DNA from 3 places in the Serratia sp. TSA_105.2 genome. Region 3 is predicted to be linked to each of the others. Evidence: predicted binding sites of a transcription regulator. Region 3 holds the regulator's gene; each other region holds the start of a gene.

Region 1 (10,548 bases), on a different contig from region 3:
TACAAAATTCTAAAAACCGGCCAATTATGCCCGATCTTCACTGTTCTCACTAAATAAATGTCAATTTTACGCGACCAGGGTCACTGAATGCCCCGCCTCGGCCGGACATTGTGGCTTAACATCTTATCGTCATGTCATATCGGCATAATTTTAGCGGGTATTGTTCCATTGCTCAATCTATACGCAGAGAAGTTTAGATGTCCAGATGTATTGACGTCTATCAATCCTGCGATTACTCTTTAGGCCTCATTCACCGAACCGAGAGCCGAGCGAGCCCATGACGCGTAAACCAGCCACGATTGCCGTACGCAGCGGCCTGAACGACGACGAACAGTATGGCTGCGTTGTCCCGCCGATTCATCTGTCCAGCACCTATAACTTTACCGACTTCAACCAACCCCGAGCCCATGATTACTCGCGCCGCGGCAACCCGACGCGCGACGTGGTGCAACGCGCGTTGGCGGAGCTGGAGGGCGGCGCCGGCGCGGTGATGACCGGCAGCGGGATGTCGGCGATCCATCTGGTGACCACCGTGCTGCTGAAGCCGGGCGATCTGCTGGTGGCGCCGCACGACTGCTACGGCGGCAGCTATCGGTTGTTCGACAGCCTGAGCAAGCGCGGCGCCTATCGCGTGCTGTTCGTCGATCAGGGTAATGAAGCCGCCCTGCAGCAGGCACTGGCGCAAAAGCCGAAGCTGGTGCTGATTGAAAGCCCCAGCAATCCGCTGCTGCGGGTGGTGGACATCGCGGCGATCTGCGCCGCCGCGCATGCGGCGGGCGCGTTGACGGTGGTGGACAACACCTTCCTCAGCCCGGCCCTGCAACAGCCGATCGAACTGGGTGCCGATCTGGTGGTCCATTCTTGCACCAAATACCTCAACGGGCATTCGGATGTGGTGGCCGGCGCGGTGATTGCCAAAGATCCCGAGCTGGCGGTCGAATTGGCCTGGTGGGCGAACAATATCGGCGTGACCGGCGGCGCGTTCGACAGCTATCTGCTGCTGCGCGGCATGCGCACGCTGTCGCCGCGCATCAAGGCGGCGCAGCAAAACGCCGAAGCGATTGTCGGCTATTTACAGCAGCAACCGCTGGTGAAAAAGCTGTATCATCCCTCCCTGCCGGAAAATCCGGGGCATGAGATCGCCCGCCGGCAGCAGCGCGGCTTCGGCGCGATGCTGAGTTTTGAACTGGACGGCGATGAAGCGGTGCTGCGCCGTTTTCTCTCTGCCCTTGAGCTGTTTACTCTGGCAGAATCGCTGGGCGGCGTAGAAAGCCTGATCTCGCATGCAGCGACCATGACCCACGCCGGCATGGCGGCGGAGGCGCGGGCAGCGGCCGGCATCTCCGAGAGCCTGCTGCGCATTTCCGTGGGTATTGAAGACAGTGAAGATTTGATTGCCGATCTGGAACGCGCTTTCCAGGCGGCGGCAACGAGGTAAGCATGAATGCAATTGCTGTAGCAGGGCCGGTGAGCGGGCGTCAACTGCACAAGTTTGGCGGCAGCAGTCTGGCGGATGTGAAGTGTTATCTGCGTGTGGCCGGGATTATGGCGGAATACAGCCAGCCGGGCGACATGATGGTGGTATCGGCCGCCGGCAGTACCACCAACCAGTTGATCAACTGGCTGAAGCTCAGCCAGAGCGATCGCCTGTCTGCGCACCAGGTGCAGCAGACGTTGCGCCGCTATCATAGCGATCTTATCGGCGGCCTGCTGCCGGCGGAAAGCGCCGAGCCGCTGATCGCCGAGTTTATTCAGGATCTGGAACGTCTGGCGGTGCTGCTGGACGGCAAAGTCGACGAGGTGTGCTATGCCGAAGTGGTCGGGCACGGCGAGATCTGGTCGGCGCGCCTGATGGCGGCGGTGCTCAACCACCTGGATATGCAGGCGGCCTGGCTGGACGCGCGTGATTTCCTGCGCGCCGAGCGCGCCGCGCAGCCACAGGTGGATGAAGGCCGTTCTTATCCGCTGCTGCAGCAATTGTTGGCTCAACATCCGGGCAAACGCCTGGTGGTGACCGGCTTCATTTCGCGCAACGACGCCGGGGAAACCGTGCTGTTGGGGCGTAACGGCAGTGACTACTCCGCCACTCAGGTCGGCGCGTTGGCCGGTGCTGCGCGCGTCACCATCTGGAGCGACGTGGCCGGGGTATACAGCGCCGACCCGCGCAAGGTGAAAGACGCCTGCCTGCTGCCGCTGCTGCGCCTGGACGAAGCCAGCGAGCTGGCGCGCCTGGCGGCGCCGGTGCTGCATACCCGCACCCTGCAGCCGGTCTCCGGCAGCGATATCGATCTTCAGCTGCGCTGCAGCTACCAGCCGGAGCAGGGCTCGACGCGCATCGAGCGCGTATTGGCGTCCGGCACCGGCGCCAAGATTGTCACCAGCCACGATGACGTGTGTCTGATTGAGTTGCACGTCGCCGCTCAGCATGACTTCAAACTGGCGCAGAAAGAGTTGGATCTGGTGCTCAAGCGCGCGCAGATCAAACCGCTGGCGGTGGGCATCCATCCTGACCGCAATCGGGTGCAGTTGTGCTACACCTCCGAGGTGGTCAACAGCGCGCTGGCGACCCTGCAGGCCTCGGCGCTGCCGGGTGAACTGCACCTGCGCGAAGGGTTGGCGCTGGTGGCGATGGTCGGCGCCGGGGTCTGCAAGAATCCGCTGCACAGCCACCGTTTCTATCAGCAGTTGAAAGATCAGCCGGTCGAGTTTATCTGGCAGGCGGAAGATGGCATCAGCCTGGTGGCGGTATTGCGTCAGGGGCCGACCGCGCTGCTGATTCAGGGGCTGCACCAAAGCCTGTTCCGCGCCGAGAAGCGCATCGGTCTGGTGCTGTTCGGCAAGGGCAACATCGGGTCGCGCTGGCTGGAGCTGTTTGCCCGCGAGCAGACCAATATTTCCGCGCGCAGCGGTTTCGAATTTATCCTGGCGGGGGTGGTGGACAGCCGCCGCAGCCTGCTGAACTACGACGGGCTGGATGCCAGCCGCGCATTGGCGTTCTTTGAGGACGAGGCGCAGGCGCTCGACGAAGAGTCGCTGTTCCTGTGGATGCGCGCGCACCCGTTCGACGATCTGGTGGTGCTCGACGTGACCGCCAGCGAAGAGCTGGCCGGGCAGTATCTGGATTTCGCCAGCTACGGTTTCCATGTGATCGGCGCCAACAAGCTGGCGGGTGCCTCATGCAGCGATACCTATCGCCAAATTCGCGACGCCTTCGCCAAAACCGGCCGCCACTGGCTGTATAACGCCACCGTTGGCGCCGGCCTGCCGGTCAACCATACGGTGCGCGATCTGCGCGACAGCGGCGACAGCATTTTGGCGATCAGCGGCATCTTCTCCGGCACGCTTTCCTGGCTGTTCTTGCAGTATGACGGCACGGTGCCGTTCACCGAGCTGGTGGATCAGGCCTGGCAGCAGGGGCTGACCGAACCTGATCCGCGGGTCGATCTCTCCGGTCAGGACGTGATGCGCAAGCTGGTGATCCTGGCGCGCGAGGCGGGCTACGACATCGAACCGAACCAGGTGCGGGTCGAGTCGCTGGTGCCGGCGGGCTGCGAGCAGGGTTCCGTCGATCAGTTCTTCGAGAACGGCGAGGCGCTGAACCAGCAGATGCAGCAGCGCTTTGAGGCCGCCAGCGAAATGGGCCTGGTGCTGCGTCACGTGGCGCGTTTCGACGCCAACGGCAAGGCGCGGGTCGGCGTGGAGGCGGTGCGTCCTGAGCATCCGCTGGCCTCGCTGCTGCCGTGCGACAACGTGTTCGCCATCGAAAGCCGCTGGTATCGCGATAATCCGCTGGTGATCCGCGGGCCGGGCGCCGGCCGCGACGTGACCGCCGGCGCGATCCAGTCAGACCTTAACCGGTTGGCACAGCTGCTTTAATCCTCTGCGGGCGCGGGTTCACCGCGCCCCTTTGCTTTTCCTGCCATACTTATCCCTGCCGCCGTCATGAAATTCCCTCGTTGAGCGGGTGAAGATTAATCATCTTATTCCCCTTATTTTCCTGTTGACTCTTTAGCCAACATGCGGCATTTTCTATCTAGACGTCTAAACGTATAGACGCTCATCAAGATGAAATAAAAACAGTGATCGATAAGAGGTGAGCAGGGTATGAGTTTTTTCCACGCAAACCAGCGGGAAGCGCTGAATCAGAGTCTGGCGGAGTTGAACGGCCAGATTAACGTATCATTCGAGTTCTTCCCGCCGCGCACCAGCGAGATGGAAGAGACCCTGTGGCAGTCGATCGATCGTCTGAGCATCCTCAAACCCAAATTCGTTTCCGTCACCTACGGTGCCAACTCCGGCGAGCGCGATCGCACCCACAGCATCATCAAGGGGATCAAGGAGCGCACCGGGCTGGAGGCGGCGCCGCACCTGACCTGCATCGACGCCAGCCCGGCACAGCTGCGCGACATCGCGACCGATTACTGGAACAGCGGTATCCGCCATATCGTGGCGCTGCGCGGCGATCTGCCGCCGGGCGGCGGCAAGCCGGAAATGTATGCGACCGATCTGGTGGCGCTGCTGAAAGACGTGGGCGACTTCGACATTTCCGTCGCCGCCTACCCGGAAGTGCACCCGGAGGCGAAGAGCGCCCAGGCCGATTTGATTAACCTGAAGCGCAAGATCGACGCCGGCGCCAGCCGCGCCATCACCCAGTTCTTCTTCGACGTCGAGAGCTACCTGCGTTTTCGCGACCGCTGCGTCGCCGCCGGTATCGACGTGGAAATCGTGCCGGGCATTCTGCCGGTGTCCAACTTCAAGCAGCTGCAGCGCTTCGCCACCATGACCAACGTGCGGGTGCCAAGCTGGATGACCAGCATGTTCGAAGGGCTGGACGACGATGCGGAGACCCGCAAAATGGTCGGCGCCAACATCGCCATGGACATGGTGAAGATCCTCAGCCGCGAAGGGGTGAAAGATTTCCACTTCTATACGCTGAACCGCGCCGAGATGAGCTACGCCATCTGCCACACGCTGGGCGTGCGCCCGGTGGCCGCCGCCTGACAGGCTTGTTCCACAAATAAAGGGCGTCGCTTTATCGCGGCGCCCTTTTTTTGTAGGGGGAAGGCATAAAAAAACGGCCCCGATAAACGGGGCCGCGATTAGGCTCGCTAGCCGGTGTTGCGCATCCCGGCGGCGACGCCGGCGATGGTGACCATCAGCGCTTGCTCGACGCGGGCGTCCGGCTGCTCCTGCTGACGCGAACGGTGCAGCAGTTCGGCCTGCAAGACGTTCAGCGGGTCGGTATAAACGTTGCGCAGCGCGATGGATTCGGCGATCCACGGCAGGTCTTCCATCAGGTGCGCATCGTTGGCGATGGTCAGCACCACCTTGATGTCGCTTTCCAACTGATCGCGCAGCTGTTGGCCCAGCGGCCACAGCGATTTATCCACCAGGCGCTGATCGTAGTATTCCGCCAGCCACAGGTCGGCCTTGGCGAACACCATTTCCAGCATGGCGATGCGGGTAGAGAAGAACGGCCAGTCGCGACACATCGCCTCCAGTTCCGCTTGCTTACCGGCTTTCACCGCTTCCTGCAATCCGGCACCGGCGCCGAGCCAGGCCGGCAGCATCAGGCGGTTCTGCGTCCAGGCGAAGATCCACGGAATGGCGCGCAGGCTCTCCACGCCGCCGTTCGGCTTGCGTTTGGCCGGGCGTGAGCCCAGCGGCAGTTTACCCAGCTCCAGCTCCGGCGTGGCCGCGCGGAAGTAAGGCACGAAGTCCGGGTTTTCACGCACGTAGCCGCGATACATCCGGCAGGAGGTCTCGGACAGGTCGTCCATCAACGCCCGCCATTCTTTCTTCGGTTCCGGCGGCGGCAGCAGGTTGGCCTCGAGGATCGCGCCGGCATACAGCGCCAGGCTGCTGATGGTGACCTCCGGCAGGCCGAACTTGAAGCGGATCATCTCGCCCTGTTCGGTGACGCGCAGGCCGCCCTTCAGGCTGCCCGGCGGTTGCGACAGCAGCGCCGCATGCGCCGGTGCGCCGCCGCGGCCGATGGAGCCGCCGCGCCCGTGGAACAGCGTCAGCGCCACGCCGGCCTTTTCGCAGGTTTTGATCAACGCGTCCTGCGCACGGTACTGCGCCCAGGAGGCGGCCATCACGCCGGCATCTTTCGCCGAGTCGGAGTAGCCGATCATTACCATCTGTTTGCCCTGAATAAAGCCGCGATACCAGTCGATGTTCAGCAGCTGGGTCATCACGTCGTCGGCGTTGTTCAGATCGTCGAGGGTTTCGAACAGCGGGGCGACCGGCAGCGCGAATGGGCAGCCGGCCTCTTTCAGCAGCAGGTGCACCGCCAGCACGTCGGAAGGCGTGCGCGCCATCGAAATCACGTAGGCGGCGATCGAGCCCTGCGGCGCTTCGGCGATCACCCGGCAGGTTTCCAGCACTTCCTGCGTATCGGCGCTCGGTTGCCATTTCAGCGGCACCAGCGGGCGTTTGGAGTTCAGTTCGCGGATCAGGAACGCCTGTTTATCGGCTTCCGACCAGCTTTCATAGTCACCCAGCCCCAGGTAGCGGGTCAGCTCGGCGATGGCTTCGGTATGGCGGGTGCTCTCCTGGCGCACGTCGATGCGCACCAGCGGCACGCCGAAGCAGCGCACGCGGCGCAGGGTATCCAGCAGTTGACCGTTGGCGATGATGCCCATGCCGCAGGCCTGCAGCGACTGGTAGCAGGCATACAGAGGCTCCCACAGCTGCTCGTTGTTCACCAGCAGGTCGTGCGGTTTCAGCACGCGCTCGCCTTTCAGGCGACCTTCCAGATAGGCCTGGGAGCTCATCAGCTGGCTGCGCAGCTGTTTCATGATTTCGCGGTACGGTTCCTGAACTTCGTCACCGCCGGCGCGGGCGCGCAGCTCCGGGGTGCATTCGGTCATCGACAGCTCGGAGACCAGCACCTGAATATCACGGGTGAACAGATCGCAGGCTTTCCAGCGGCTGAGCAGCAGCACATGGCGGGTAATTTCGGCGGTCACGTTCGGGTTGCCGTCGCGGTCGCCGCCCATCCAGGAGGTGAAGCGCACCGGCACCGCTTCCGCCGGCAGGCTGTAATCGATGGAGTTTTCCAGCTGTTCGTTGAACTCGCGCAGGAACGCCGGCACGCCTTCCCACAGGCTGTTTTCCACCACCGCGAAGCCCCATTTGGCTTCGTCGATCGGGGAGGGGCGATGTTTGCGAATTTCATCGGTGTGCCACGATTGGGCCACCAACTGGCGCAGGCGGCGCATGATCTTGTTGCGCTCGTAGTCGGCCAGATCGTTGTGATCGAGCTGGCTGAGGCAGGTGTTCACCTCCACCAGCTTGTGGATCAGGGTGCGGCGGGTGATCTCCGTCGGGTGCGCCGTCAGCACCAGCTCGATGGAAAGTTGCGACACCGCGTGCTGCAGCTCTTTGTCGCTGAGCTTTTTGTCTTTGAGGCGGCTGAACAGCTGCGCCAGCGCTTCCGGGTTGCTGGCGGCTTCGCCGTTGGGCGAAATGCTGTGGTACTGCTCGGCGACGTTGGTCAGGTTGAGGAACTGGCTGAAGGCGCGCGCCACCGGCAGCAGCTCGTCGTTGGACAGGTTCTGCAGGGTGGAGAGCAGCTCCTGGCGATGCGCTTCGTTGCCGGCGCGTGAAGATTTGGAAAGCTTACGGATGGTCTCAACGCGATCGAGAATATGCTCGCCCAGCGCTTCTTTGATGGTATCGCCGAGCAATTTGCCGAGCATACTGACATTACTGCGCATTGCCGAATATTGTTCGTTCATATAACCCCTGACCCAGTTCTGTATGATTTTTATCTTGTAAATAAATTTCACGCGTCAGGCGCAGACCGCCAGCCTGATCACATCGCGTTCCTGTCCAATCGTCAATTGACACTATTTTTAGCAAAAAAACATCAAAATCGGCGCATTTTCTGAAATTTAATTACGCCGCGTCGGTTATCAGCGTGGCTTATTTCGCCGTTTTCTACTTATTTTGAGGTAGGGGAAAGCATAAAGCATTTCCCCTGTTAAATGTCGGGTTTATTGCCGGCAAAAGTGATTGACCAGTTGGCCCAGTAGTTTGCGCGTCGGTTCGATAAACGCGGTGTCGAGGTATTCGTCCGGCTGGTGGGCCTGATCGATGGAACCGGGGCCGAGCACCAACGTCGGGCAGACCTGCTGTACGAACGGCGCTTCGGTACAGTAGTTGACCACCTGCGTGCGGGTGCCCAGCAGTTCCTCGATCACCGCCACCATGCGGTGGTCGGTCGGGCATTCGTAACCCGGCACCGACGCGTGCAGCTCTTCGATGGTCAGGCGGCCCGGCCAGCGTTGGCTCACCGGCTCCAATGCCTGATGCATCAGCTCGTTGATGTTGTCGAGCGTCATGCCGGGCAGCGGGCGGATATCCAGGTGCAGCTCACAGCAGGCGCAGATGCGGTTGGCCGCGTCGCCGCCGCTGATATGGCCGAAGTTCATGGTGGGATAAGGCACGGCGAACGCCGGGTTGTTGTAGCGCTCCTGCAGGGTTTTGCGCAGCTCCATCAGGCGGCCGATGGAGTCGTGCATCAGATCGATGGCGTTGACGCCGCGCGCCGGATCGCTGGAATGGCCGGACTGGCCGACGATGCGAATGGCGTTGGCCATGTGGCCCTTGTGTGCGCGCACCGGCTGCAGTGAGGTCGGTTCGCCGATGATGGCGAAATCCGGACGAATGGCGGTGGAGGCGGCGAAATAACGTGCGCCGGCCATCGTCGTTTCTTCATCTGCGGTAGCCAGAATGTACAGCGGCTTGGTCAGTTTGCTCGCGTCGATATCGCGCACCGCATCCAGAATAAAGGCGAAGAAGCCTTTCATGTCGGCGGTGCCCAGGCCGTAGAGCTTGTTGTCGTGCTCGGTCAGGGTGAAGGGATCGCGCGTCCAGCGGCCTTCGTCGTAAGGCACCGTATCGGTATGGCCGGCCAGCAGCAGGCCGCCGCTGCCTTCGCCGATGCTGGCCAGCAGGTTGAATTTGTGGCGCGATTCCGGCACCGGCTGCACGTCGACGCGAAAGCCCAGGTCGGCAAACCATCCGGCCAGCAAGTTGATTAACGCCTCATTGCTCTGATCGAGGCCGGCATCGGTGGCGCTGATCGACTTCGTTGCGATCAACGCCCGGTACAGCTCAATAAATGGAGGTAATTTCATCTTCACTGTTGACAGCCTTTGGTTAGGATAGTATCAATATTCATGCATTTATTTTGAATAAAAATACAGTAAGCCGAAGCGTAAGGGAACCCGACACCCGGATGTTTATAAAAGCATCAACGCCTGGCTCCGTGGGTGAACGGCGCAACAACGCTGGCTAGCCCTGTTACCTGGGTCTCAAGCGACCGCACGTCAGTTTAGAAGGTGAAAGGCCACATGTTGAATACGCTGATCGTTGGTGCCAGCGGTTACGCCGGAGCGGAGCTCACGGCTTACCTGAATCGCCACCCACACATGAACATAACCGCTTTAGCGGTTTCAGCGCAAAGTGCAGATGCAGGAAAGTTGCTTTCCGATCTCCATCCCCAGTTGAAAGGCATCGTCGATCTGCCGCTGCAGCCGTTGACCGACGTTGCCAAGGCGGCGCAGGGCATCGACGTGGTGTTCCTCGCCACCGCCCATGAAGTCAGCCACGATATCGCACCGGCCTTCCTGGCGGCGGGCTGCGTGGTGTTCGACCTATCGGGCGCCTTCCGCGTGCAGGACGCCGGTTTTTATAGCCAGTACTACGGTTTCGAACATCGGCATGGCGCCCTGCTGGAGCAGGCGGTATACGGCCTGGCGGAATGGCAGAGCGACAAGATTAAACAGGCGCAGCTGATTGCCGTACCGGGCTGTTACCCGACGGCGGCGCAGCTGGCGCTGAAACCGTTGATCGAAAAACAGCTGCTGAACCTCGACCAGTGGCCGGTGATTAACGCCACCAGCGGCGTCAGCGGCGCCGGGCGCAAGGCCAGCATGACCACCAGCTTCTGCGAAGTGAGCCTGCAGCCATACGGTATTTTCACTCATCGGCACCAGCCGGAGATCGCCGCGCACCTGGGCGTGCCGGTCATCTTTACGCCGCACCTGGGCAATTTCCCGCGCGGCATCCTTGAAACCATCACCTGCCGCCTGAAAGCCGGCGTGACCGCGCAGGACGTCGCAGCCGCCTATCACGCCGCCTATGACGACAAGCCGCTGGTGCGGTTGTACGACCAGGGCGTGCCGGCGCTGAAAGCGGTGGTGGGGCTGCCGTTCTGCGACATCGGTTTTGCGGTGCAGGGCGAGCATCTGATCGCCGTAGCGGTGGAAGACAACCTGCTGAAAGGCGCGGCGGCGCAGGCGGTGCAATGCCTGAATATCCGTTTCGGCTTCCCGGAAACCCAGTCACTCCTTTAAACCAGCGTGAGTAAACAGCAATGAACCCGTTAATTATCAAGTTAGGTGGCGTGTTATTAGACAGTGAAGAAGCGCTGGAGCGTCTGTTTACCGCGCTGGACAGCTACCGCCAGCAGCATCAGCGCCCGCTGGTGATCGTGCACGGCGGCGGCTGCGTGGTAGACGAACTGATGAAGCA
Region 2 (10,548 bases), on a different contig from region 3:
CGGGGTGGAGCAGCCTGGTAGCTCGTCGGGCTCATAACCCGAAGGTCGTCGGTTCAAATCCGGCCCCCGCAACCAACCGAATGTCGTACCAGCGGCATAACATGAACGGTGGTTTCGTAGTAATACAGCATCAAGACGGACGCGGGGTGGAGCAGCCTGGTAGCTCGTCGGGCTCATAACCCGAAGGTCGTCGGTTCAAATCCGGCCTCCGCAACCAACTCTTGATGACAACAGACAAGCACCCTGACGGGTGTTTTTTTGTATCTGCAATCCGCAAAAATAGCCGGACTCGCGCCCGGCCCTGCTTTTATCGGCTCGCCAGCGCGCCGCCGTTGGCGAAATAAGCCTTGATACCCGCCAGAATCGACTCCGCCACCTGCTGCTGGAAATGGCTGGTGCGCAGCTTGCGCTCCTCTTCGATATTGCTGATAAACGCCGTCTCCACCAGGATCGACGGGATATCCGGCGCCTTCAACACCGCAAAACCGGCCTGATCGACGCGATTCTTGTGCAACCGGTTGATTTTCCCCATCCGATTCAACACTTCCTTGCCGAATTTCAGGCTGTCGTTGATGGTCGCGGTCTGGATCAGATCGAACATGGTATGGTCTAGATAACGGTCGCCGCTCTTGCTGACGCCGCCGATTTGGTCCGACGCGTTTTGCGTCTGCGCCAGGAACTTGGCCGCCGAGCTGGTGGCGCCCTTGGTGGACAACGCGAACACCGATGAACCGCGCGCGGCACGGCTGGTGAAGGCGTCGGCGTGAATCGAAACGAACAAATCCGCGCGCTGCTTGCGCGCCTTGGCGACACGCACTTTGAGCGGGATAAACACGTCTTCGTTGCGCGTCATGAACACTTTCATGTTCGGCTCGCGCTTGATCATAGCGCTCAGCTTGCGGGCAATCTGCAATACGATGTCTTTTTCACGCGTCTTGTATTTGCCGATCGCGCCGGGATCTTCGCCGCCGTGGCCGGGATCCAGCATGATGACGATCGGCCGATCGCGCCCCGCCTTACCGGCCTGCGGCGCTTCCGGCGGCAGCGTGCGCTCCAGATCGCCCTTGTTGTAATCTTCCAGTAACGCCAGTAGCGGATCATACTCCTCACCGCCGCTGCCGCTCTTGGTCGGGTAGAGATCCATCACCAGACGGTTGCGATACTCCGGCACCGGCGCCAACGTGAAAATATGCGGGCTGACGCTCTGCTTGAGCTCCAGCACCAGCCTCACGGTATTCTGATCGAACTGGCCGACGCGCGCCTGCTTGAGATACGGATCGTCGGCGCGCACCTGCCCGGCGATGCCTTTCAGCACGCTGTTGAGGTGGACGCCTTCGATATCTACCACCACGCGATCGGGATTGGTCAGGGCGAACTGTTTGTATTTCAGTTCGACGTTGGATTCCAGCGTGACGCGGGTATAGGTGGAGGACGGCCAGACGCGCACGGCGATCACGTGCGATGACGCGGCGAAGCCCGTGCGACTCACACTCAGCAACCAGCTGGCGGCAACGCCCTGTAATAAACGACGGCGGCCCAGATTGTGATTAGAGTTTGGCATGCGGCTCCGGCAGTAATAGCTGTTTACAACAGGTGAAAAAAACACCAATAACATGGGGATGCCGAAAACTTTAACCAATCATTCCAGCCCTGTCATCAGAAAATCTTTTTATGGTTTTTCAATTTATTAACGATTTAGCACCCTTAGCGCACTCTTCATGACGATTTCCCGCTTGCCATCGGCGCAATAAAAGAATAAAAATACAAAAATACCGTATAAATATGCAAAAGAGGTTTGTCGTGAAGGAACGTAGTACAGAGCTGGTGCAAGGATTCCGTCACTCAGTCCCCTATATCAATGCCCACCGCGGCAAGACGTTTGTCATCATGCTCGGTGGGGAAGCCATCGAACACGAGAATTTCTCCAACATCGTCAACGATATCGGGCTGCTGCATAGCTTGGGCATTCGCCTGGTAGTGGTTTACGGCGCACGGCCGCAGATCGACGCCAATCTGGCGCAGCATAACTATGAGCCGATCTACCATAAGCACACCCGCGTGACCGACGCCCATACGCTCGAACTGGTCAAGCAGGCCGCCGGTTTGTTGCAGTTGGACATCACCGCCCGGCTGTCGATGAGCCTCAACAACACGCCGCTACAGGGTGCGCACATTAACGTGGTCAGCGGCAATTTCATCATCGCGCAGCCGCTAGGCATCGATGACGGCATCGACTACTGCCACAGTGGCCGCATTCGCCGCATCGATGAAGAAGCGATCCATCGCCAGCTCGACAGCAACGCCATCGTATTGCTCGGCCCGGTCGCGGTTTCGGTCACCGGCGAGAGCTTCAACCTGACCTCGGAAGAAGTGGCCACCCAGTTGGCGATCAAGCTGAAAGCGGAAAAAATGATCGGTTTCTGCTCTTCGCAAGGCGTGACCGACGCGGAAGGCAACATCCTTTCCGAGCTGTTCCCCAACGACGCGCAAAAGCGCCTTGAAGAGCTCGAGGAAGGCGGCGATTACCATTCCGGCACCGTGCGCTTCCTGCGTGGCGCGGTGAAAGGCTGCCGCAGCGGCGTGCGCCGCAGCCACCTGATCAGCTACCAGGAGGACGGTGCGCTGGTGCAAGAGCTGTTCTCGCGCGACGGTATCGGCACCCAAATCGTGATGGAGAGCGCCGAACAGGTGCGCCGGGCGACGATCAACGACATCGGTGGCATCCTGGAGCTGATCCGGCCGCTCGAGCAGCAGGGTATTCTGGTGCGCCGTTCACGTGAACAGCTGGAGATGGAGATCGACAAGTTCACAATTATCGAACGCGACAACCTGACCATCGCCTGCGCGGCGCTGTACCCGTTCTTAGAGGAAAAAATCGGTGAGATGGCCTGTGTCGCGGTACATCCCGATTACCGCAGTTCTTCGCGCGGCGAGATGCTGCTGCAGAGGGTGGAAAACCAGGCGCGGCAGATGGGGCTGAAGAAGCTGTTCGTGCTGACCACCCGCAGCATTCATTGGTTCCAGGAGCGCGGATTCACCCCGGCGGAAGTCGATGTGCTGCCGATGCAAAAGCAGGCGCTGTACAACTACCAGCGCCGTTCCAAAATCCTGCTGGCCGATCTGTAATCCCCGCGGCGCGGCCGTTGCCGCGCCCTTTCAACGCTTATTCCGTCGCCTGCAGCCGTTCAGCCAATCCGCTGCGACGCTGGGTCGGCATGCGAATGGCCCGCAGCAACACCGCCTCCGTGGCATACAGCGAGAGCTGCTTACGCGCGCGAGTGATCGCGGTATAGACCAGCTCACGCGTCAGCACCGGCAGGAAGTGATTCGGCAACACCAGGACCGTATGGTCAAACTCCGATCCCTGAGATTTGTGCACCGTCATGGCATAGGCGGTTTCATGCGCCGGCAAACGGCTCGGCTGCACCGACTTGATGCTGCCGTCCGGTAGTTGGAAATGCACGCGCAGATCGCCGTGCTCATCCGGCAGCGTAATGCCGATATCCCCATTGAACAGCCCCAGCGCGCTGTCGTTGCGGCCGATCATCACCGGCCGCCCCCGGTACCAGCGGCCGAGCACGCCCGGTTTGCGGTCGATCAGACCGGCACGCTGCAGCCCGAGCTCAATACGATCATTCAAGCCGGCGACGCCGAACGGCCCTTCACGCAGCGCGCACAGCACCTGAAAACGGCCAAAGGCCGCCAGCACCGCCGCCGCGCCCGCGCCTTCGGCGGTCAGCCGCAAATAGTCGCGATAGCCCGCCACGCAGGCATCCAACAGCGCCTGATATTCTTCGCTCGTCGCCAGCGCATAGCCCGCGACATCGCCGAAACTGCCGTTTAATGCCGCCAGCGCGCGATCCCCCGCACCGGCGTTGACCGCCAACGCCAGTTGGCCGATGCCGGAACGGGTATCGAAACGGTAGCTCTTGCGCAGCAGACACAGGCTGTCGCGCACCGCCGCTTCCGCGTCGGCCTGCCGCCCTGCGAGCGAACAGCCGGTCAGGCGGCTCAGCTCTGCGGCACGCGCATCGCTGTATCCCTGCTCGGCAAAACGGCAAATATCTCCCAGCACCGCACCGGCCTCCACCGAGGCCAACTGATCGCGGTCGCCGAGGAAAATCACCCGCGCCCGATCGGGCAGCGCGGCAATCAGGCGCGCCATCATCGGCAGATCGACCATCGAGGCCTCATCCACCACCAGCACATCCAAATGCAGCCGGTTGCCACGGTGATAGCGCATGCGCTGACTGTTCGGTTGCGCCCCCAACAGACGGTGCAACGTCGCCGCCTCCGTCGGGAACAGCGCCTGCTGCGCCGGGGTCAGCTCCAACTGGCGGCTGGCGCTGCCAAGCGACTCCGTCAGGCGCGCCGCCGCCTTGCCGGTCGGTGCCGCCAGCTGAATGCGCAAGCGCGCGCCTTCATCCAGTTGCACCAGCGCCGCCAACAGCTTGGCGACGGTGGTGGTTTTACCGGTGCCCGGCCCGCCGGAAATGACCGCGATACTCCGCGTGGCGGCCACCGCAGCGGCGATCTTCTGCCAATCGGGTTCATCGCTCGCCGCGCCGAACAAGCGGTCGAGAATGGTGCGCAGCTCAGCCTCCGGCACCGCCAACGACTCGCCTTCACCGCCGATAAACGCCGCCACTTCACCTTCGTTTTGCCACATGCGCTGCAGATACAGGCGCGGCCCGCGCAGCACCAGTGGCGTAGCGCCGCTGCCGTCCCCGACCGCTGCGCTGGCCGCCAAACGCTGCTGCCAACGCGCGCTATCCGGTCGCCCGGCCGCCTCCCACACCGCCAACGCCAACGCCGGCTGGCGCCCTTCAAACAGCGTGTCCGCCTGCAGCTGTTCCAGCATCAGGCAGACGTGACCGGCCCCCGCTTCTGCGCTCAGGCAGGCGGCGGCCAGCAAAATATCGGGCTCGTCTTCGTTCGCCACCACGCGGGCGAACTGCACGTCCAGCGGGCGCAGCACGCCAAGCGCTACCGCCTGATCCAGCAGTGCGATCATGATCCTTCCTCCGTCGCCGCAGCTTCGCCGCTGAACAAGCGATCCATCCCCTCCACCAGCTCAAACTCGGGGAGACAGGTGAAAATGCCGTTGCCCGGGTGCGCCGCATCCACGCCGCGCAGGAACAGATAAATCACCCCGCCAAAATGGCGCCGATAATCATAATCCGGCAACCGATGACGCAGATAACGATGCAGCGCCAGCGTATACAGCTGATATTGCAGATCGTAACGATGCTCCGCCATCGCCTGCTCCATCGCCGGCTGGGTATAGGCGCTACTGTCTTCCCCCAGCCAGTTGGACTTGTAGTCCAGTAGGTAGTATTTGCCCTGCCAGCAGAACACCAGGTCGATAAAACCTTTCAGCATGCCCTGCACCTGATAGAAATCCAACGCCGGGCAGCGGGCGGAAAGTGGATCGTAGCGCTTTACCAGGGCATCGAGCTCCTTCGCCTGCAACAGCCGGTTGATCGGCAAATAGAACTGCAGCTCGGCTTGCTTGTGCTGCGGCCTCAGCGCCGCCAGCGTCACGCCGCTGTCGTCGAGCGGCGTATTGAGCAACACCTGCATCCACGCCAGCAGAATCGGCTGCCAATGCTCGGCGAAGCCTTGCTGTTGCAGCTGCTCCAGCAGCCACTGTTCGTCCAGCGGCTGGGTGAAGTCCAGCGTTTCAAACAGGCTGTGCAGGAAAGTTCCTGGCGTTGCCCCGCGCGGGAAGGTATGCGGTGTGAGCGCTGGCTCACTCTCCTCACCCCGCTCGCCCGCGGCGTCGACATCCAGACGCGGCAGCAGATCCTGCATCAGACTCGCGCCGTGCTGTTGCAAACCGGTATAGCTGGTCACCCGCCAAAAATCCTGGATCCGCCGGGTAAAACTTTTTGCCTCCAGCGCTTCGGTCAGCGACGCCTGGGGTTGCCAGGGTGCTTCATCCGGCGGTTCCACCAGCGACAGCGCGATGCCGCCGCCCGCCAATTGCTGCAGGCGCTCCTGCAGATACACGGCGTCGCCGGCCTGCCCGCCCTGCACCAGATAGCCTAATGCGCTGCGGTGCAGATCGGTATCGCCCTGTTTCTTGCGCGTGCCCTGGAACAGCGGCGCGATGCCGATGCTGCAGTGGTACACCGAGCGGGTCAGCGCGACGTACAGCAGACGCAGGTCTTCTGCCAACCGCTCTTCCTCCGCCCAGGCCTGGCTCTCTTCATTGGCGTCGAGATCCAGCAACGCCTGGAAACTGTGGCGATCGTGATACAGCGCCTGCTGCTGCTGGCGGAAGTTACCGACGAACGGCAGCCACACCAGATCGAACTCCAGCCCCTTGGATTTATGAATCGTGATCACCTGCACCAGATGCCGGTCGCTCTCCAGCCGCAGCTGCTGATTATCGGACTGGCGATTAGGCTGGGCAATCTGCTGCGCCAACCAGCGAACCAGCGCATGCTCGCTGTCGAGCTGCGCCGCCGCTTCTTGCAACAGCTCCCCCAGATGCAGCACGTCGGTCAAACGGCGCTCGCCGCCGGCGCTGGCCAGCAGGTTCTCCGCCAGTTGGCGCGCTTTCATCACCTCGCTCAGCATCGGCAGCACGCCGCGGCGCAGCCAGAGCGTGCGGTAATCATCGAATTCGTTAACCAGCTCATCCCAGGCACGTTCATCGCGACTCAGGCCGTCCAGCGTCGGCGCGTCCAGCCCCATAAGCCCGGTGGCCATGGCGCTGCGCAGCGTGCGCTCCTGCTCCGGCGCCAACACCGCCTGCAACAACCACAGCAGGTCTTTGGCCTCCGGGGTGTCGAACACGCTGTCTCGGTTGGACAGGTAGACCGACGGAATGGACAGCGCGCTCAGCGCATCGCGCACCAACGCCGCCTCATTGCGGCTGCGCACCAGCACTGTAATATCGGAGGCTTGCACCGGCCGTGGCTCCTTGCCGCCCTGCAGCCACGCCTGGCCCTGCTGCCCGGCGCTGAGCCAGTCGCGAATTTGCGTGGCGCACAGGCGCGCCATCAACTGTTGGTAATCACTTACACCGGAGCCTTCCCCCTGCTGCAGCCAGAACTGCATCGCCGGTTGCGGCTTGCCGTGCAGATCAAACGCCAGCCCTTGGTTCTTTTCCGCCGCGCTGACCTCGATAAAGGGGATTTGGCCGAACAGGAAAGGCTTTTCTACCTGAGAAAACAGGTGATTGACGCTGGCAACCATCGACGGCGACGAGCGCCAGTTGGTCTCCAGCGTATAGTGGGCGCTCACCTCTGAGCGCGCCCGCATGTAGGTAAAAATGTCGGCGCCGCGAAAGGCGTAAATCGCCTGCTTGGGATCGCCGATCAGCAGCAGGCCGCAATCGGGCCGGCCGACGTAAAGCTTTTGGAAAATACGGTATTGCTGCGGATCGGTATCCTGGAATTCATCGATCATCGCCACCGGGTAACGCTGGCGGATCGCCTGCGCCAGCTGTTCGCCGCCGCCGCTTTGCAGGGCGCCGTCCAGCCGGCTGAGCAGGTCGTCAAACCCCAGCTCGGCGCGCTGGCGCTTTTCCTGCTGAATGGAAGTGCGGATCTCACTGAGCGCGCGCGCCATGATCAGGTCGCGCAGCGTCAAGGGTTCATCGAACAGCTCATCTATCGCCGTGAACAGCGCATGCCGCGGCGGCTCGCCTTTCTTGGTCTTCTCCAGCAGCACCGACTGGCGAAATTTATCCAGTTCCTTCGGCAGCTGGTAGTCCTGGGTCTCCTGCCCGCTCCATTCGCCGACCTTGTTCAGCCAGTTCGGCAGGTGTTTGCTGCTGTAGCTGCGCTTATCGACGCCGGACTGGGCGATCAACGCCTCCAGATCGCCCGCCGCCGCGCGCCATTGCGCCTTGATGGCGTCGATGCGCGCGACGATCTGCTCGTGGCGCATCAGGACGGTTTCTTCCTCTTTCGGCGGCCGACGCAGCGCCGGCGCTTCACCGTGCAGATAACCGGAGAGATCGGCCAGCAACGCTTCCGGGCCGCTCCACTCCTGGCTGACTGCACGCGCCACGCCCAGTGGCAACGGATAGCAGTGGCGACGCCAGAAGTCGGCACAGGCCTGCCGCCGCAGCGGCAGCTCGTCCTGCACCAGCGTTTGTTCAAACAGCATGCCGGACTCGAAGGCGTTGTGCGTCAGCATTCGTTGGCAAAAGCCGTGAATGGTGTAGATCGCCGCTTCGTCCATCTGCCGCTCCGCCGCCAGCAGCTGCGAGGCGGCGTCGGTCAAATCGCCAATTTCAGCCATCAGCGCCGAAAACAGCGGGTTGGCGCTGACGCCCCGTACGCAGGCGATGCGTAATCCGTGAATATTGTCGCGGATACGCCCGCGCAGCTCCTCGGTGGCGGCCTCGGTAAAGGTCACCACCAGGATTTCTTCTACCGTCAGCGGGCGAGGAAACGCCGCTTCACCGCCCAATCCCAGTAGCAAACGCAGGTACAGCGCGCCGATGGTAAAGGTTTTGCCGGTGCCCGCCGATGCCTCGATCAGGCGTTCGCCGAACAGCGGCAGCGTCAGCGGCTCCAGCCTCTGCGGGGCCGTTTCCGTCATGGCGTCGCCACTTTGCGCGGCAGGATCTGCTGCAATGCAGACGCGTTCGGATAGGTGACCCAGTCCTTAGGCGCCGCGTAATCCGCCTTGTCTTGCCCGCTGCCGCTCACCTGTGACAGCACCGCCAGCCCCTGTGGCTGGATCACCGCCTGGTGGAAATAATCCGCCAGTTTGGCCGGCGTCAGCTGTTGCACCTGCGCAATCAGCTTCTGACGGGTATCGAAGGCGAAATTGCCGCGATCGAAATCGTTGGCGAACCGGCTGGCCTCTTCGCTCAGGGTTTGCGGCCGCTGCTTCAGCTCATTGATGAGCGCCTGTTTGTACTGCTCAAAGTCCGCCTCGCTCATGTCGCGCAAGCGCTTCTCGGTTTTCGGGTAGAAATCCTGATAGCGCTGGTACAGGTAGGCCGGCTGCTTGCTGTTGCTCTGCAACAGGAAGCCCACGCCCCACTGGCGCCCCACCGACATCGGGAAGGCAAAGACCGCATACCCCAATTGCTCCTGAGTGCGCAGTTGGCTATAGAACCACGGCTGAATGATCTGCCCCAGCAGCGAGCTGTAGGCCATGCCGGTCACTTCGTCGTAGCCGGTCGGCACATAGACCGCCGCCAGCGCCGAGTCGGTGCTGCTGCCCACCTGTTGCAGGTTAGCCAGCTGATTCTTGTCCACCACCACATCTTCGCCGTGCCACCATTCGATGCCGGTACAGCCCAGGCGATGCTTCAGCGTCGACGCCAGCGTGTCGACCTGCTGCTTGCTCATGTTGCCCACCACCAACAGCTCTGGCGTGGCCTCGGCCAGCAGGCTGTCGCGATAGGCCAGCACGTCTTTCAGCGTCAACGTCTTCAGCACTTCGCGGCGCTCGCGGCGTTCGGAATACGGCACGCGGGAAACCATCTGCACCGGCTGAATGGCCAGCTCAAACGCCTTGCCCTTCTCGGCGGCGTCCAACTGTTCCAGATACCAGGATTTGGCCTGTGCGAGCTGATCTTCCGTCGGCGTGAAGCTGGAATAGCCCTCAATCAGCGCCGTCAGCAACTGCGGCAAACGCTGGGTAAAACCGTTGGCGTTAAACATCAGGCCGTTGTTCGGCGAGGTCGAGAAGCTCAGTCCGCCGACCGATGCCTGATAGCTCAGCTGATCCAGCGCGAGGCCGGCCAGATAATCCGTCAGCGAGAACAGCACCTGGTTACGCGCGGAATCCATGGTCTTGGCGTTGCGGAAAGCGACGGTGACGTCGGCCTTCGGCTCATCGGCGAAGTAACGACTCGGCATGTACAGCACGCGCAGGCCAGGTTTATCCACCACCATTTCCGGCTTTTTGAACTCGTGCGACGGCTTGGTCAGGGTAAAGTCATCCGGGATGTACGGGTTGAGCGCCGGCAACGACAGGGAAATGCCGCTGCCCAGCTGCTGCCACTGCGTAAAGCGCTGCGGCGTGATTTTGTCGACCTGGTAAGGCGCATTGACGAAATAGGCCGTCTTGTTATGCGGCTCATCGGGGCTGACGAACCAGATGCGCGCGTTTTGCGGCGTCATGGCATCCAGACGTTCGGCGATCGCCTTGGGATCATAACGGTCGGCCAGGTAAGGCGCGTCCAGCGCATGCTCAACCGGCACGCGCAGCATCGTGTCCACCAGCCATTCGATGTAGTCCATGTCGCGCGTGATCGACGGATAACGGAAATCCAGGTTCAGAACATGCGAGATTTCATCGAAGTAGCTCTGGTTGATGCCTTCGCTGCGCAGCATTTTCAGGTAGTTGAAAATGGCGGCGACGACTTCGTCGCGCTGGGCCAGGCCTTTGTCAGTCAGGGAGACACTGATGGCGAAGACGCCGCCGTTGCGATCGACCATCGGATCGGCGCCGGCATTGATGGCGTCCGCCAGCCCCTGCTTCTGCAACCAGTCAGACAGGGTGTTCTTGCTGCGGTTGCCGATCAGGTAGCTGATGTAGGTATCGGTTTTGCTGCGAAACGCGGCGCTG
Region 3 (10,548 bases):
CTGAAGCCGATTCAACCGAAGACCGCCTCGATCCCGATCAACAGCAACCTGATGATCCACGTCGGCAACGACGTGCGGCTGGACGCCTTCGGCCTGAAAGCCCGGCTGAAGGGCGATTTGAAAGTGGTGCAGGACAAGAAAGGGCTGGGCCTCAACGGCCAGATTGACATCCCTTCCGGTCGCTTCCATGCTTATGGTCAGGATTTGATCGTGCGTAAAGGGCAACTGATGTTCTCTGGCCCGCCGGATCAGCCGCTGCTCAATATCGAAGCGATCCGCAACCCGGAATCCACCGAGGACGATGTGACCGCCGGCGTGCGCGTGACCGGCCTGGCGGATGCACCGAAGCTGGAAGTGTTCTCCGATCCGGCCAAATCGCAGCAGGAAGCCTTGTCTTATCTGCTGCGCGGCCAGGGCTTGAGCAGCTCCGGCGCCGACGGCAACGCCATGACCTCGATGTTAATCGGCATGGGGGTTGCACAAAGTGGTCAACTTGTGGGTAAAATCGGCGAGGCATTCGGCGTGAGTAATTTGGCTCTGGACACCCAAGGGGTTGGCGACAATTCCCAGGTTGTCGTGAGCGGCTATGTCCTCCCAGGCTTACAAGTAAAATATGGGGTGGGCATTTTCGACTCGCTGGCCACGCTGACGTTGCGTTATCGCCTGATGCCTAAGTTGTATCTTGAAGCGGTGTCTGGTCTCGACCAGGCATTAGATTTGCTCTATCAGTTTGAGTTTTAGCGATGCGAATAATTGTCTACGGCAGTTTACGGCGCAAACAGGGAAACAGCCATTGGATGACCAACGCCCAATGGCTCGGCGAGCACGAGCTCGAAGGCTATCAGATTTATAATCTGGGCCATTACCCGGCGGCGATCCCTGGAGAGGGCACGATACATTGCGAGGTGTATCGTATTAACTCATCGATTCTGGCAGAGCTGGACGAACTGAAAAGCAACACCAAGGACTATAAGCGCGAGCTGATTCAGACGCCTTATGGGAGTGCGTGGATCTACCTGTATAAACACAGCGTGGACGGTTACCCGCGGATTATCAGCGGTGACTGGCTGAAACGCCTCGAAGAACAGTAAGAAAAAAAACACCGCTCATTGAGCGGTGTTTTTTCATCGGACGGCGGCGAAATTACTTCTTGGCGGCGCGTTCGAAGGAGGCGATGATTTCCGCTTTAGCCGCGGCAGCATCTGCCCAGCCTTCCACTTTCACCCATTTGCCTTTTTCCAGATCTTTGTAGTGCTCGAAGAAGTGAGCGATCTGGGCTTTCAGCAGTTCCGGCAGGTCGTTCACGTCTTTCACGTGATCGTACTCTTTGGTCAGCTTGCTGTGCGGTACCGCAACCAGCTTGGCGTCTTCACCGGCTTCGTCGGTCATCTTCAGAACGCCAACCGGACGGCAGCGGATCACGGAGCCCGGCTGCAGCGGGTATGGGGTTGGAACCAGCACGTCAACCGGGTCGCCGTCCAGAGACAGGGTGTGGTTGATGTAGCCGTAGTTGCACGGGTAGAACATCGCGGTGGACATGAAACGGTCAACGAACAGCGCGCCGGTTTCTTTGTCGATTTCGTATTTGATTGGATCGGCGTTGGCCGGGATTTCGATTACTACGTAGATGTCTTCCGGCAGGTCTTTGCCAGCAGGGACCAGATTCAAGCTCATGTCGGTTTCCTTTAATCATCAAACCAGAAATGGAGTGGCGGCTATTATAGCGGACTCTTTTGCGATTTCCTGCCCTTTTCATCGTCGAAAACCCAGCGTGCCGGCGCGCGGAGAATTTCCAGATTAATCCCGCCGCGGCATGAAGTTTTGCCTCCGCCTGCCGATAACTTCAACAAACAATAATGAGCCAGCAAAGCTGGCTCCGCGTTTTGCCACCCCTACTACGTCTGATCTCACTATTCTGAAGCCGGGAAGAACTCATGCTAAAAAAGATTACGGTGAAGGCTGGGCTGATCGCCCTGCTGAGCCTGATGACCATGCTGCTGATCATGGTCAGCGTTATTGGCGTCAACGCGATTAACGAAGGATCGCGTTCGATCCATACCTTAAACCAGATCCTCGGCGAAGAGCTGGGCTCGCTGGCCAATAGCTCCAACCTGACGCTGCGCGCCCGAACCGCCGCTTCGCTGGCGGTGCGCCAACGGGAGATCGGCCAGACTGATGTCTCCGACGCCACCGTGGGCCGCATCTACGGTTACCTCGAGCAGTCGAACAAGGAAATGGCGCGCTTTGTCGGCGTCGGCACCGTGACCGATCGCGGCCGCGAACTCTCCAACCGCCTGCAAAACAGCTACCGCGCCTATCTGGAGCAGGGTGTGAAGCCGATGGCCGCCGCCATCAAGGCCGGCAAGATTGATGAGTATTATCACATTCAGGAGACGCGAATCTCCGCGTTGAGCATCGCTTTTGAAAAGGATCTCAGCGATTTCCGCAGCTTCGCCATGAAGCTCGGCGCGCAGCAGGTGTATGACGCGGAAAGCAATGCCAGTACCAAGATCACGCTGATTGTGGTGGCGGGCCTGCTCAGCGTGCTGCTGGCGGTGCTGGCCTGGTTCGCGCTGCGGGTGATCATTCTGCGTCCGCTGGACGAGTCCATCGCGCAGCTGGAACACATCGCCGGCGGCGATCTGACCCATGAGATCCGCGGCGAGGGCGATACCGAGATGGGCCGCCTGGTGCGGGCGATGCAGCGCATGCAGCAGGCGTTGGCCAGTTCGGTCAGCAAAGTGCGCGACGCCAGCAGCCAGATCGACACCGGTTCACGCGAACTGGCGGCCGGCAACCTGCATCTGGCGCAGCGCACCGAAGAATCGGCCGCTTCGCTGGAAGAAACTGCCGCCAGCATGGAACAGCTGACTTCGACGGTGAAAATGAACGCCGAGAACTGCGAACAGGCCAATCAACTGGCGCTGAGCGTATCCGATATCGCCAACCAGGGCAGCGACGTGGTCAGCCAGGTGATGAGCAAGATGCAGGCGATCACCGACAGTTCGCGCCGCATCGCCGACATCATCAGCGTGATGGACGGCATCGCCTTCCAGACCAATATCCTGGCGCTGAACGCGGCGGTGGAAGCGGCGCGCGCCGGCGAACAGGGCCGCGGTTTCGCGGTGGTGGCCGGTGAAGTGCGCAATCTGGCGCAGCGCAGCGCCCAGTCGGCGAAAGAGATCAAAGGATTGATCGAAGCGTCGCAGAACCGGGTGCAGGAAGGCGAGCAGATGGTGGAGTCGGCGGCGCAGACCATGAGCGGCATTACCGGCGAAGTGGGCCGGGTGACGGCGTTGATGCGTGAGATCTCGGCGGCGACGCGCGAACAAAGCAGCGGTATCGAACAGGTGAACCTGGCGGTGGCGCAGATGGATCAGGTGGCGCAGCAGAATGCGGCGCTGGTGGAAGAGTCGGCGGCGGCAACGCGCTCGCTGGAAGATCAGGCTCAGCTGTTGGCGCAGAGCATGGCGGCGTTCAAGCTGTAAGGTGATAAGGGTTCGGCGCGGCGCCGAACCCTTGCAAAGAACGCGTTACTCGTCCGGGTTTTCGGCGATGAAGCGTTCCGCGTCTTCTACCATCGACTTGGTGCCGACGAAGAATGGCGCACGCTGGTGCAGTTTCACCGGCGTGATGTCCAGAATGCGGTTTTTGCCGTCGCTGGCCTTACCGCCGGCCTGTTCGGCCAGGAACGCCATCGGGTTGCATTCGTACAGCAGGCGCAGCTTGCCTTGCGGATGGCTGGCGGTGCTTGGGTAGATGTAGATGCCGCCTTTCAGCAGGTTGCGGTGGAAGTCCGCCACCAGAGAACCGATGTAGCGCGAGGTGTAAGGGCGCTGCGTCGCTTCATCCTGCTCCTGGCAGTACTTGATGTATTTCTTCACGCCGAGAGGGAACTTGATGTAGTTGCCTTCGTTGATGGAATACATGTTGCCGCTCGCCGGGAAACGCACTTTCTCGTGGGAGAGGCAGAACACGCCCAGAGACGGATCGTAAGTGAAGGCGTGGACGCCGTAACCGGTGGTGTACACCAGCATGGTGGACGAACCGTAAACCACATAACCCGCTGCGACCTGGGCGCTGCCAGGCTGCAGGAAGTCTTCTTCGGTCACCGGCGTGCCGACCGGCGTGATGCGACGGTAGATAGAGAAAATCGTACCGACCGAGACGTTGACATCGATGTTGGACGAACCGTCCAACGGGTCCATCAAAACGACATATTTGGCATTTTCAGCTCGCTCGCCGTCGAATATCACGATTTCATCTTCTTCTTCGGAAGCGATACCCGCAACTTCACCACGTGCTTTCAACGCCGCTTTCAGTTTTTCGTTCGCGTACAGGTCCAGTTTCATCTGAACTTCGCCCTGTACGTTGGACACCCCGCTGGTTCCCAGAATATCAACCAGGCCGGCCTTATTGATGTCGCGGTGGATGATTTTGGCGCCCAGTTTAATTGCAGAAAGTAACGCGGTCAGCTCGCCGGTGGCGTGAGAGAAGTCGTGCTGTTTCTCGACGATAAATTCGCCTAACGTTTTCATGACACAATCCCTGAATCTACGGATGGATAGCGGCCTGTTAACAAACCGCCAACGTTTTCGCGTGCAGTGTAGCCCAAAGATGCGCGCTATTCATAGGCAAATCCATTTCTTCTGGACGATTCTGAGCGGTAGAATATGCCGACATTCGATGCACTCACATGAGAAACCTATGCGCATTCACATTCTTGGGATCTGTGGCACCTTTATGGGCGGGCTGGCGATGCTGGCGCGCTCACTGGGGCATGACGTCACCGGTTCGGACGCCAACGTCTATCCGCCGATGAGCACGCTGCTGGAGAACCAGGGGATCGATCTTATTCAGGGTTATGATCCAGCCCAGCTGGATCCGGCGCCGGATCTGGTGATCATCGGCAACGCCATGACGCGCGGCAACCCGTGCGTGGAGGCGGTACTGGAACGTGGCATCCCTTACGTTTCCGGCCCACAGTGGCTGCACGACGCCGTGTTGCGCGATCGCTGGGTACTGGCGGTCGCCGGCACCCACGGCAAAACCACCACCGCCGGCATGGCGACCTGGATCCTCGAGGCCTGCGGTTACCAGCCCGGCTTCGTCATCGGCGGCGTGCCGGGCAACTTCGACGTTTCGGCCCGCCTCGGCGGCAGCCCGTTCTTCGTGATCGAGGCCGACGAATATGACTGCGCGTTCTTCGACAAGCGCTCCAAATTCGTGCATTACAGCCCGCGCACGCTGATCATGAATAACCTGGAGTTCGACCACGCCGATATCTTCGACGATCTGAAAGCCATCCAGAAACAGTTCCACCACCTGGTGCGTCTGGTGCCGGGCAAAGGCAAAATCATCCTGCCGGACAACGACAGCCACCTGAAGCAGGTGATGGCGATGGGCTGCTGGAGCGAGCAGGAGCTGGTGGGGGAAGAGGGTACCTGGCGCGCGCAGAAGCTGACGCCGGACGCCAGCCATTACGCGGTGTTCCTCGACGGCGAACAGGTCGGTGAAGTGAACTGGGCGCTGGTGGGCGAGCACAATATGCATAACGGCCTGATGGCCATCGCCGCCACCCGTCATGTTGGCGTGCAGCCGGCGGATGCCTGCCGCGCGTTGGGCGATTTCATCAACGCCCGCCGCCGCCTGGAACTGCGTGGCGAAGCCAACGGCGTCACGGTTTACGACGACTTCGCACACCACCCGACGGCGATCCTCGCCACTCTGGCCGCGTTGCGTGGCAAGGTAGGCGGCACGGCGCGCATTCTGGCGGTGCTGGAACCGCGCTCCAACACCATGAAAATGGGCATCAGCAAAAACGATCTGGCACCTTCGCTCGGCCGCGCCGACGAAGTGTTCCTGTTCCAGCCGCACCACATTCCGTGGCAGGTGGCGGAGGTGGCGGATGCCTGCGTGCAGCCGGCGCACTGGAGCGCGGATCTCGACACGCTGGTGGACATGGTGGTGAAAACCGCACAGCCGGGCGATCACATTCTGGTGATGAGCAACGGCGGTTTCGGCGGTATTCACGATCGTCTGCTGGACGCGCTGGCGAAAAAGCAGGAACCGAAAGTCACCTACTGATCGCGCAACCACATCAAGGGCCGCGTTCGCGGCCTTTTTTACGCCCATAAAAAAGCCATCGCGAGCGAGGGCAACGGGGTTCGTCGGATAGGACGACGAGAGGGTCTCTGGGAAATCGGCGTTTGCGTCAGAACTCGGCAGTGGCAGTGACGAGGGTAATCAGCTCTGCAAAGCCGTTCCCAGAGTTGTTATTTGTAAATCTCGGCGGTGGCGTGGTAGTTGCCTTCATTACGCGCTTCGATCACGCGGTAGGCGGTCGCGCCTTTAGCGTCGGCTTTCTCCGACAGCGCCTGGCGAATGTCGGTCGGCGCGCCGTCGATGCCGCTGACGGTAATGGTGCCGATAGATTGCAGGTTGGCGGTCTGATCGTTAGTCACCAACTGGGCGGCAGACGCGCCGAAGGAGATGACAGACAGCAGACCGAGTGCAGCAAGAGTAGTTTTCATGTTCATGATAGCGATCCTTGGTCATAACAGCCTGGAAGGGCTTGGCAGCGATTTTTATTCTTGAAGGCCGTTACGACAGCATTTGATTCCAGAGATGTATTGCCCGTTGCCGGGTAATGCCGGTACTTATTTGTAGATTTCAGCGGTTGCGTGGAAGTTGCCTTCATTGCGGGCTTCGATCACGCGGTAAGCGGTCGCCCCTTTGGCGTCAGCTTTGTCGGACAGCGCCTGGCGAATGTCGGAAGGCGCAGCGGCGACGCCGCTCACGGTGATCACACCGGCCGGCTGCAGTTTTGCGGCCTGATTCGCGTCAACAGATTGTGCTGCGAATGCACCAAATGAAAGCATGGACAGAACGCTCAGGGTTGCAACGGTAGTTTTAATTTTCATCATCTCACCTCATCGTATTCTTTTATCAGTTCCAACGAACTGTGATTCAGTTCACGAAAATGAGTATACAGCTAGTAACGCGAAAAATTAATAGTTCGCTAACAGTTGCTAGTGAAACTTTAACCTCATGATCCTTATTTTTTATAACCATAAGGAATAAAAAACGCTCATAAAACGATCTTTTTATGTTAAATTTATGTAATTTCAATGAGGTAAGTGCTTTTGACCAAAAGTGCGGAAGATCACAGTGGGTACTGCTGGTTACATGGAGATGTCATGGAAATGTGTTGCTGAGGGATAAAAAAGCAGTGTTAAACGCGGTTGAAGGCAGGGAAGGTAACGCGGGGGTTAAAGAAGCGCTAACAAAGTGCGGGCTACAGCCGCACTTTGTTAGCGCCAGGTTTCACAGCTCTTGCTCGAACACGCCCAGAATAGCTTCATGCAGTTTCTGAGCGGTAAAGCCGTTGGAGGGGGTGACGAAAATCGTATCGTCGCCGGCAATTGTGCCGAGGATGCCCTGGGATTTACCCAATGAGTCGAGCAGGCGAGCGATCAGCTGCGCGGCGCCCGGGCTGGTGTGGATCACCACGACGGCGTCGTTATGGTCGACGTCCAGCACCAGATTCTTCAATGGGCTGGTGGTGGTCGGCACGCCGAGTTCGGCAGGAAGGCAATACACCATTTCCATTTTGGCATTGCGCGTACGTACCGCGCCGAACTTGGTCAGCATGCGCGATACTTTGGATTGGTTAATGTTTTCGAAGCCTTCTTCTTGCAGCGCCAAAACGATCTCGCCTTGAGAACTGAATTTTTCTTCTTTCAATAACGCTTTGAACGTCTTGATCAGATCTTCCTGTTTTGCGGGATTACGCATTTTGCACCGTGGAATGTTGATAGTGGAAGTCATGATTATGCATATAGATGAATTTTTATGCAACAAAGGCCGACCCAAAGAAAATAAACATGACCGGGCGGCGAGGAAAGGGCGGCATTTTAACAAAATCCGGCCGCGATGAATATGCCCTTTTGGCGACGGAAAATCGGCCTGCGGTGGTAAATAAAATGTTATTAAAATGATGTTGTTCTGATGTTGCGTAAGGGTGTAATGTAACGGCCGGTTAACTTGCTCGTGAATAACCTCGCACTATTTTTGATTAGTGTGCGCTATGCCCTTCATGCGTAAGCGATTTAATCTAAAATGGGCGCGACAGCGGCCGTTTTATTACACCTGCAGGCAAGAATTGGCTAATTTATTGTTTTTAAAGGTGTAATAACTTAAGGTCCGTAACCAACACATTCACGGCGCTTTATATATTTAAGATAATAAAGGAGTATAGGATGAAAGTTGCAGTTCTCGGTGCTGCTGGCGGTATCGGCCAGGCCCTCGCCCTTCTACTCAAAACCCAGCTTCCTTCAGGTTCTGAACTCTCTCTCTACGACATTGCCCCTGTTACCCCAGGCGTTGCCGTCGACTTAAGCCACATCCCAACCGCAGTTAAAATCAAAGGCTTCAGCGGCGAAGACGCGACCCCGGCTCTGCACGGTGCGGACGTGGTGCTGATTTCCGCCGGCGTGGCCCGTAAGCCGGGCATGGATCGCTCTGATCTGTTCAACGTTAACGCCGGCATCGTGCGTAACCTGATTGAACAAGTGGCGAAAACCTGCCCGAAAGCCTGCATCGGCATCATCACCAACCCAGTTAACACCACGGTCGCCATCGCGGCGGAAGTGCTGAAAAAAGCCGGCGTTTACGACAAGAACAAACTGTTCGGCGTGACTTCGCTGGATATCATCCGTTCCAACACCTTCGTGGCCGAGCTGAAAGGCAAACAGCCGGAAGAGCTGAACGTGCCGGTCATCGGCGGCCACTCAGGCGTGACCATCCTGCCTCTGCTGTCGCAGATCCCTGGCGTGAGCTTCACCGATCAGGAAGTGGCGGATCTGACCAAACGCATTCAGAACGCCGGCACCGAAGTGGTGGAAGCCAAAGCCGGCGGCGGGTCTGCAACGCTGTCCATGGGCCAGGCGGCTGCCCGTTTCGGTCTGTCTCTGGTGCGTGCGCTGCAGGGCGAGAAAGGCGTGGTGGAATGCGCTTACGTTGAAGGCGACGGCAAATACGCTCGCTTCTTCGCGCAGCCGCTGGTGCTTGGCAAGAACGGCGTTGAAGAGCGCAAAGATATCGGCACCCTGAGCGCCTTCGAGCAGAAAGCGCTTAACGAGATGCTGGACGTGCTGCACAAAGATATCGAGCTGGGTGAGAAGTTCATCAATAACTGATCGTTGCCGATAGTCAGCCGATAAACGCCGCCGGACGCTGTTCCGGCGGTTTTTTTTGCTCCGCGTTCACGATTTGATGCGTGCCTTGCGATCCAGCAGGCAATCGCTGTGCGGATCGTAATAGCGGCTTGGCCAGATTTCCGAAGGGTGGATGCCTATCGCTTCGGCGATCAGCCATTCCCCCTTCGGCCACGGGCGCGATAGCGCGTTGGCCAGCGTCGATGAGCTCAATCCGGCCTTGCGCGACACTGCCGCCAGCGTGGTGCCCTGCTTGCGTAGTGCAGCGATAATATCTGCCGGGTGCCAATCTGGGTTCCTTGAATTCATGTTTACATTCCTTTTCTGATTAGCCAAAGTTGCGTTAGTGGTATAACTAACGGGTCGAGGTTAAGTGCTTGAACAACGTGAAACGCTTATTCGGAAACCAGAATACCATTAAATTTCCTAAAAAATACCCGAGTAATTTCCAAAAAATGACGTTGCCCACTATTGCCCAGAGATGATGGCTATGAAAAACGAGTGGTTTGCCGCCAAGGAACTGACAGGCATCGCAGGATTACCCTCCTCACCACAGGGAATCAATCTGATGGCCCGGCGCGAAGGCTGGGTCAGCCGCAGGCGTAAAGGCGTGCAGGGAAAAGCGTTGGAGTACCATATCGACAGCCTGCCTTCAGGTGTGCGTAACCTGCTGGTGCTGAAGGAGGATGGGGCGGCATATGACGTAGAACGCCAGGAACCGTTGGCGGTCTGGATCGAGTATTACTACCATTTGACGGAGAGCGAGCGCGAGAAAATGGTGGCTTTCCTGATGCGGGAAGGGATCGGCGGCCTGTTGGCGCGTATCGACGAAGAGAGCAATAGCTAGGCAGGCCCGCGTACGCGGGCCTGATGGTTTTTAAGAAATATTTATTTCTTAAAAGTCGCGTTGCACCGCCAGATGGGCCAGGCCTTCCAGCGCCGTACGGTGCTCCGATGCCGGCAAGACCTGCAGCGCGGCGATCGCCTTGTCGGCTTCTTCTTCGGCGCGTTTGCGGGTGTACTCCAGCGAACCGCATTGTTGCATCGCCTGCAGTACCGGCTCCAACAGATGACGACCGTTGCCTTGCTCAATCGCACCGCGGATCATGTCACGCTGCGCGTCGTCGCCGTTGTGCATCGCGTGCAGCAGCGGCAGGGTCGGTTTCCCTTCGTTCAGATCGTCGCCGGTGTTTTTACCCAGGGTGCTGCCGTCGGCGCTGTAGTCGAGCAGATCGTCGATCAGCTGGAAAGCGGTGCCGAGGTAGCGGCCATAGTCTTGCAGCGCCTGTTCTTGCTCAGCGCTGGCACCGGACAGGATCGCCGACGATTG

The links. Region 3 encodes ArgR, which controls arginine synthesis, uptake and breakdown. Its sites were predicted from a motif close to ANTGAATAAAAATACANT; they were not measured.
Region 1: a site for ArgR is predicted at 9,202-9,219, ahead of argC (N-acetyl-gamma-glutamyl-phosphate reductase). Genes of this name have one in related genera too.
Region 2: a site for ArgR is predicted at 1,751-1,768, ahead of argA (amino-acid N-acetyltransferase). Genes of this name have one in related genera too.

The regions. Positions count from the first base shown of each region.
Region 1 is NZ_JBQZFT010000011.1:14,337-24,884, reverse strand. It holds gene metB (cystathionine gamma-synthase) at 278-1,438, shown strand; gene ACUTSC_RS21845 (bifunctional aspartate kinase/homoserine dehydrogenase II) at 1,441-3,876, shown strand; gene metF (methylenetetrahydrofolate reductase) at 4,105-5,001, shown strand; gene ppc (phosphoenolpyruvate carboxylase) at 5,109-7,745, opposite strand; gene argE (acetylornithine deacetylase) at 8,004-9,149, opposite strand; gene argC (N-acetyl-gamma-glutamyl-phosphate reductase) at 9,366-10,370, shown strand; gene argB (acetylglutamate kinase) at 10,391-10,548, shown strand, end outside.
Region 2 is NZ_JBQZFT010000005.1:160,981-171,528, reverse strand. It holds tRNA gene ACUTSC_RS17315 (tRNA-Met) at 1-75, shown strand, start outside; tRNA gene ACUTSC_RS17310 (tRNA-Met) at 141-217, shown strand; gene amiC (N-acetylmuramoyl-L-alanine amidase AmiC) at 308-1,561, opposite strand; gene argA (amino-acid N-acetyltransferase) at 1,801-3,126, shown strand; gene recD (exodeoxyribonuclease V subunit alpha) at 3,164-5,014, opposite strand; gene recB (exodeoxyribonuclease V subunit beta) at 5,011-8,562, opposite strand; gene ptrA (pitrilysin) at 8,559-10,548, opposite strand, start outside.
Region 3 is NZ_JBQZFT010000004.1:45,572-56,119, forward strand. It holds gene tamB (autotransporter assembly complex protein TamB) at 1-741, shown strand, start outside; gene ACUTSC_RS14405 (gamma-glutamylcyclotransferase family protein) at 744-1,091, shown strand; gene ppa (inorganic diphosphatase) at 1,144-1,674, opposite strand; gene ACUTSC_RS14415 (methyl-accepting chemotaxis protein) at 1,935-3,488, shown strand; gene fbp (class 1 fructose-bisphosphatase) at 3,534-4,538, opposite strand; gene mpl (UDP-N-acetylmuramate:L-alanyl-gamma-D-glutamyl-meso-diaminopimelate ligase) at 4,708-6,087, shown strand; gene yhcN (peroxide/acid stress response protein YhcN) at 6,276-6,539, opposite strand; gene yhcN (peroxide/acid stress response protein YhcN) at 6,660-6,923, opposite strand; gene argR (transcriptional regulator ArgR) at 7,327-7,797, opposite strand; gene mdh (malate dehydrogenase) at 8,262-9,200, shown strand; gene ACUTSC_RS14450 (helix-turn-helix domain-containing protein) at 9,267-9,527, opposite strand; gene ACUTSC_RS14455 (DNA-binding protein) at 9,709-10,065, shown strand; gene ispB (octaprenyl diphosphate synthase) at 10,114-10,548, opposite strand, start outside.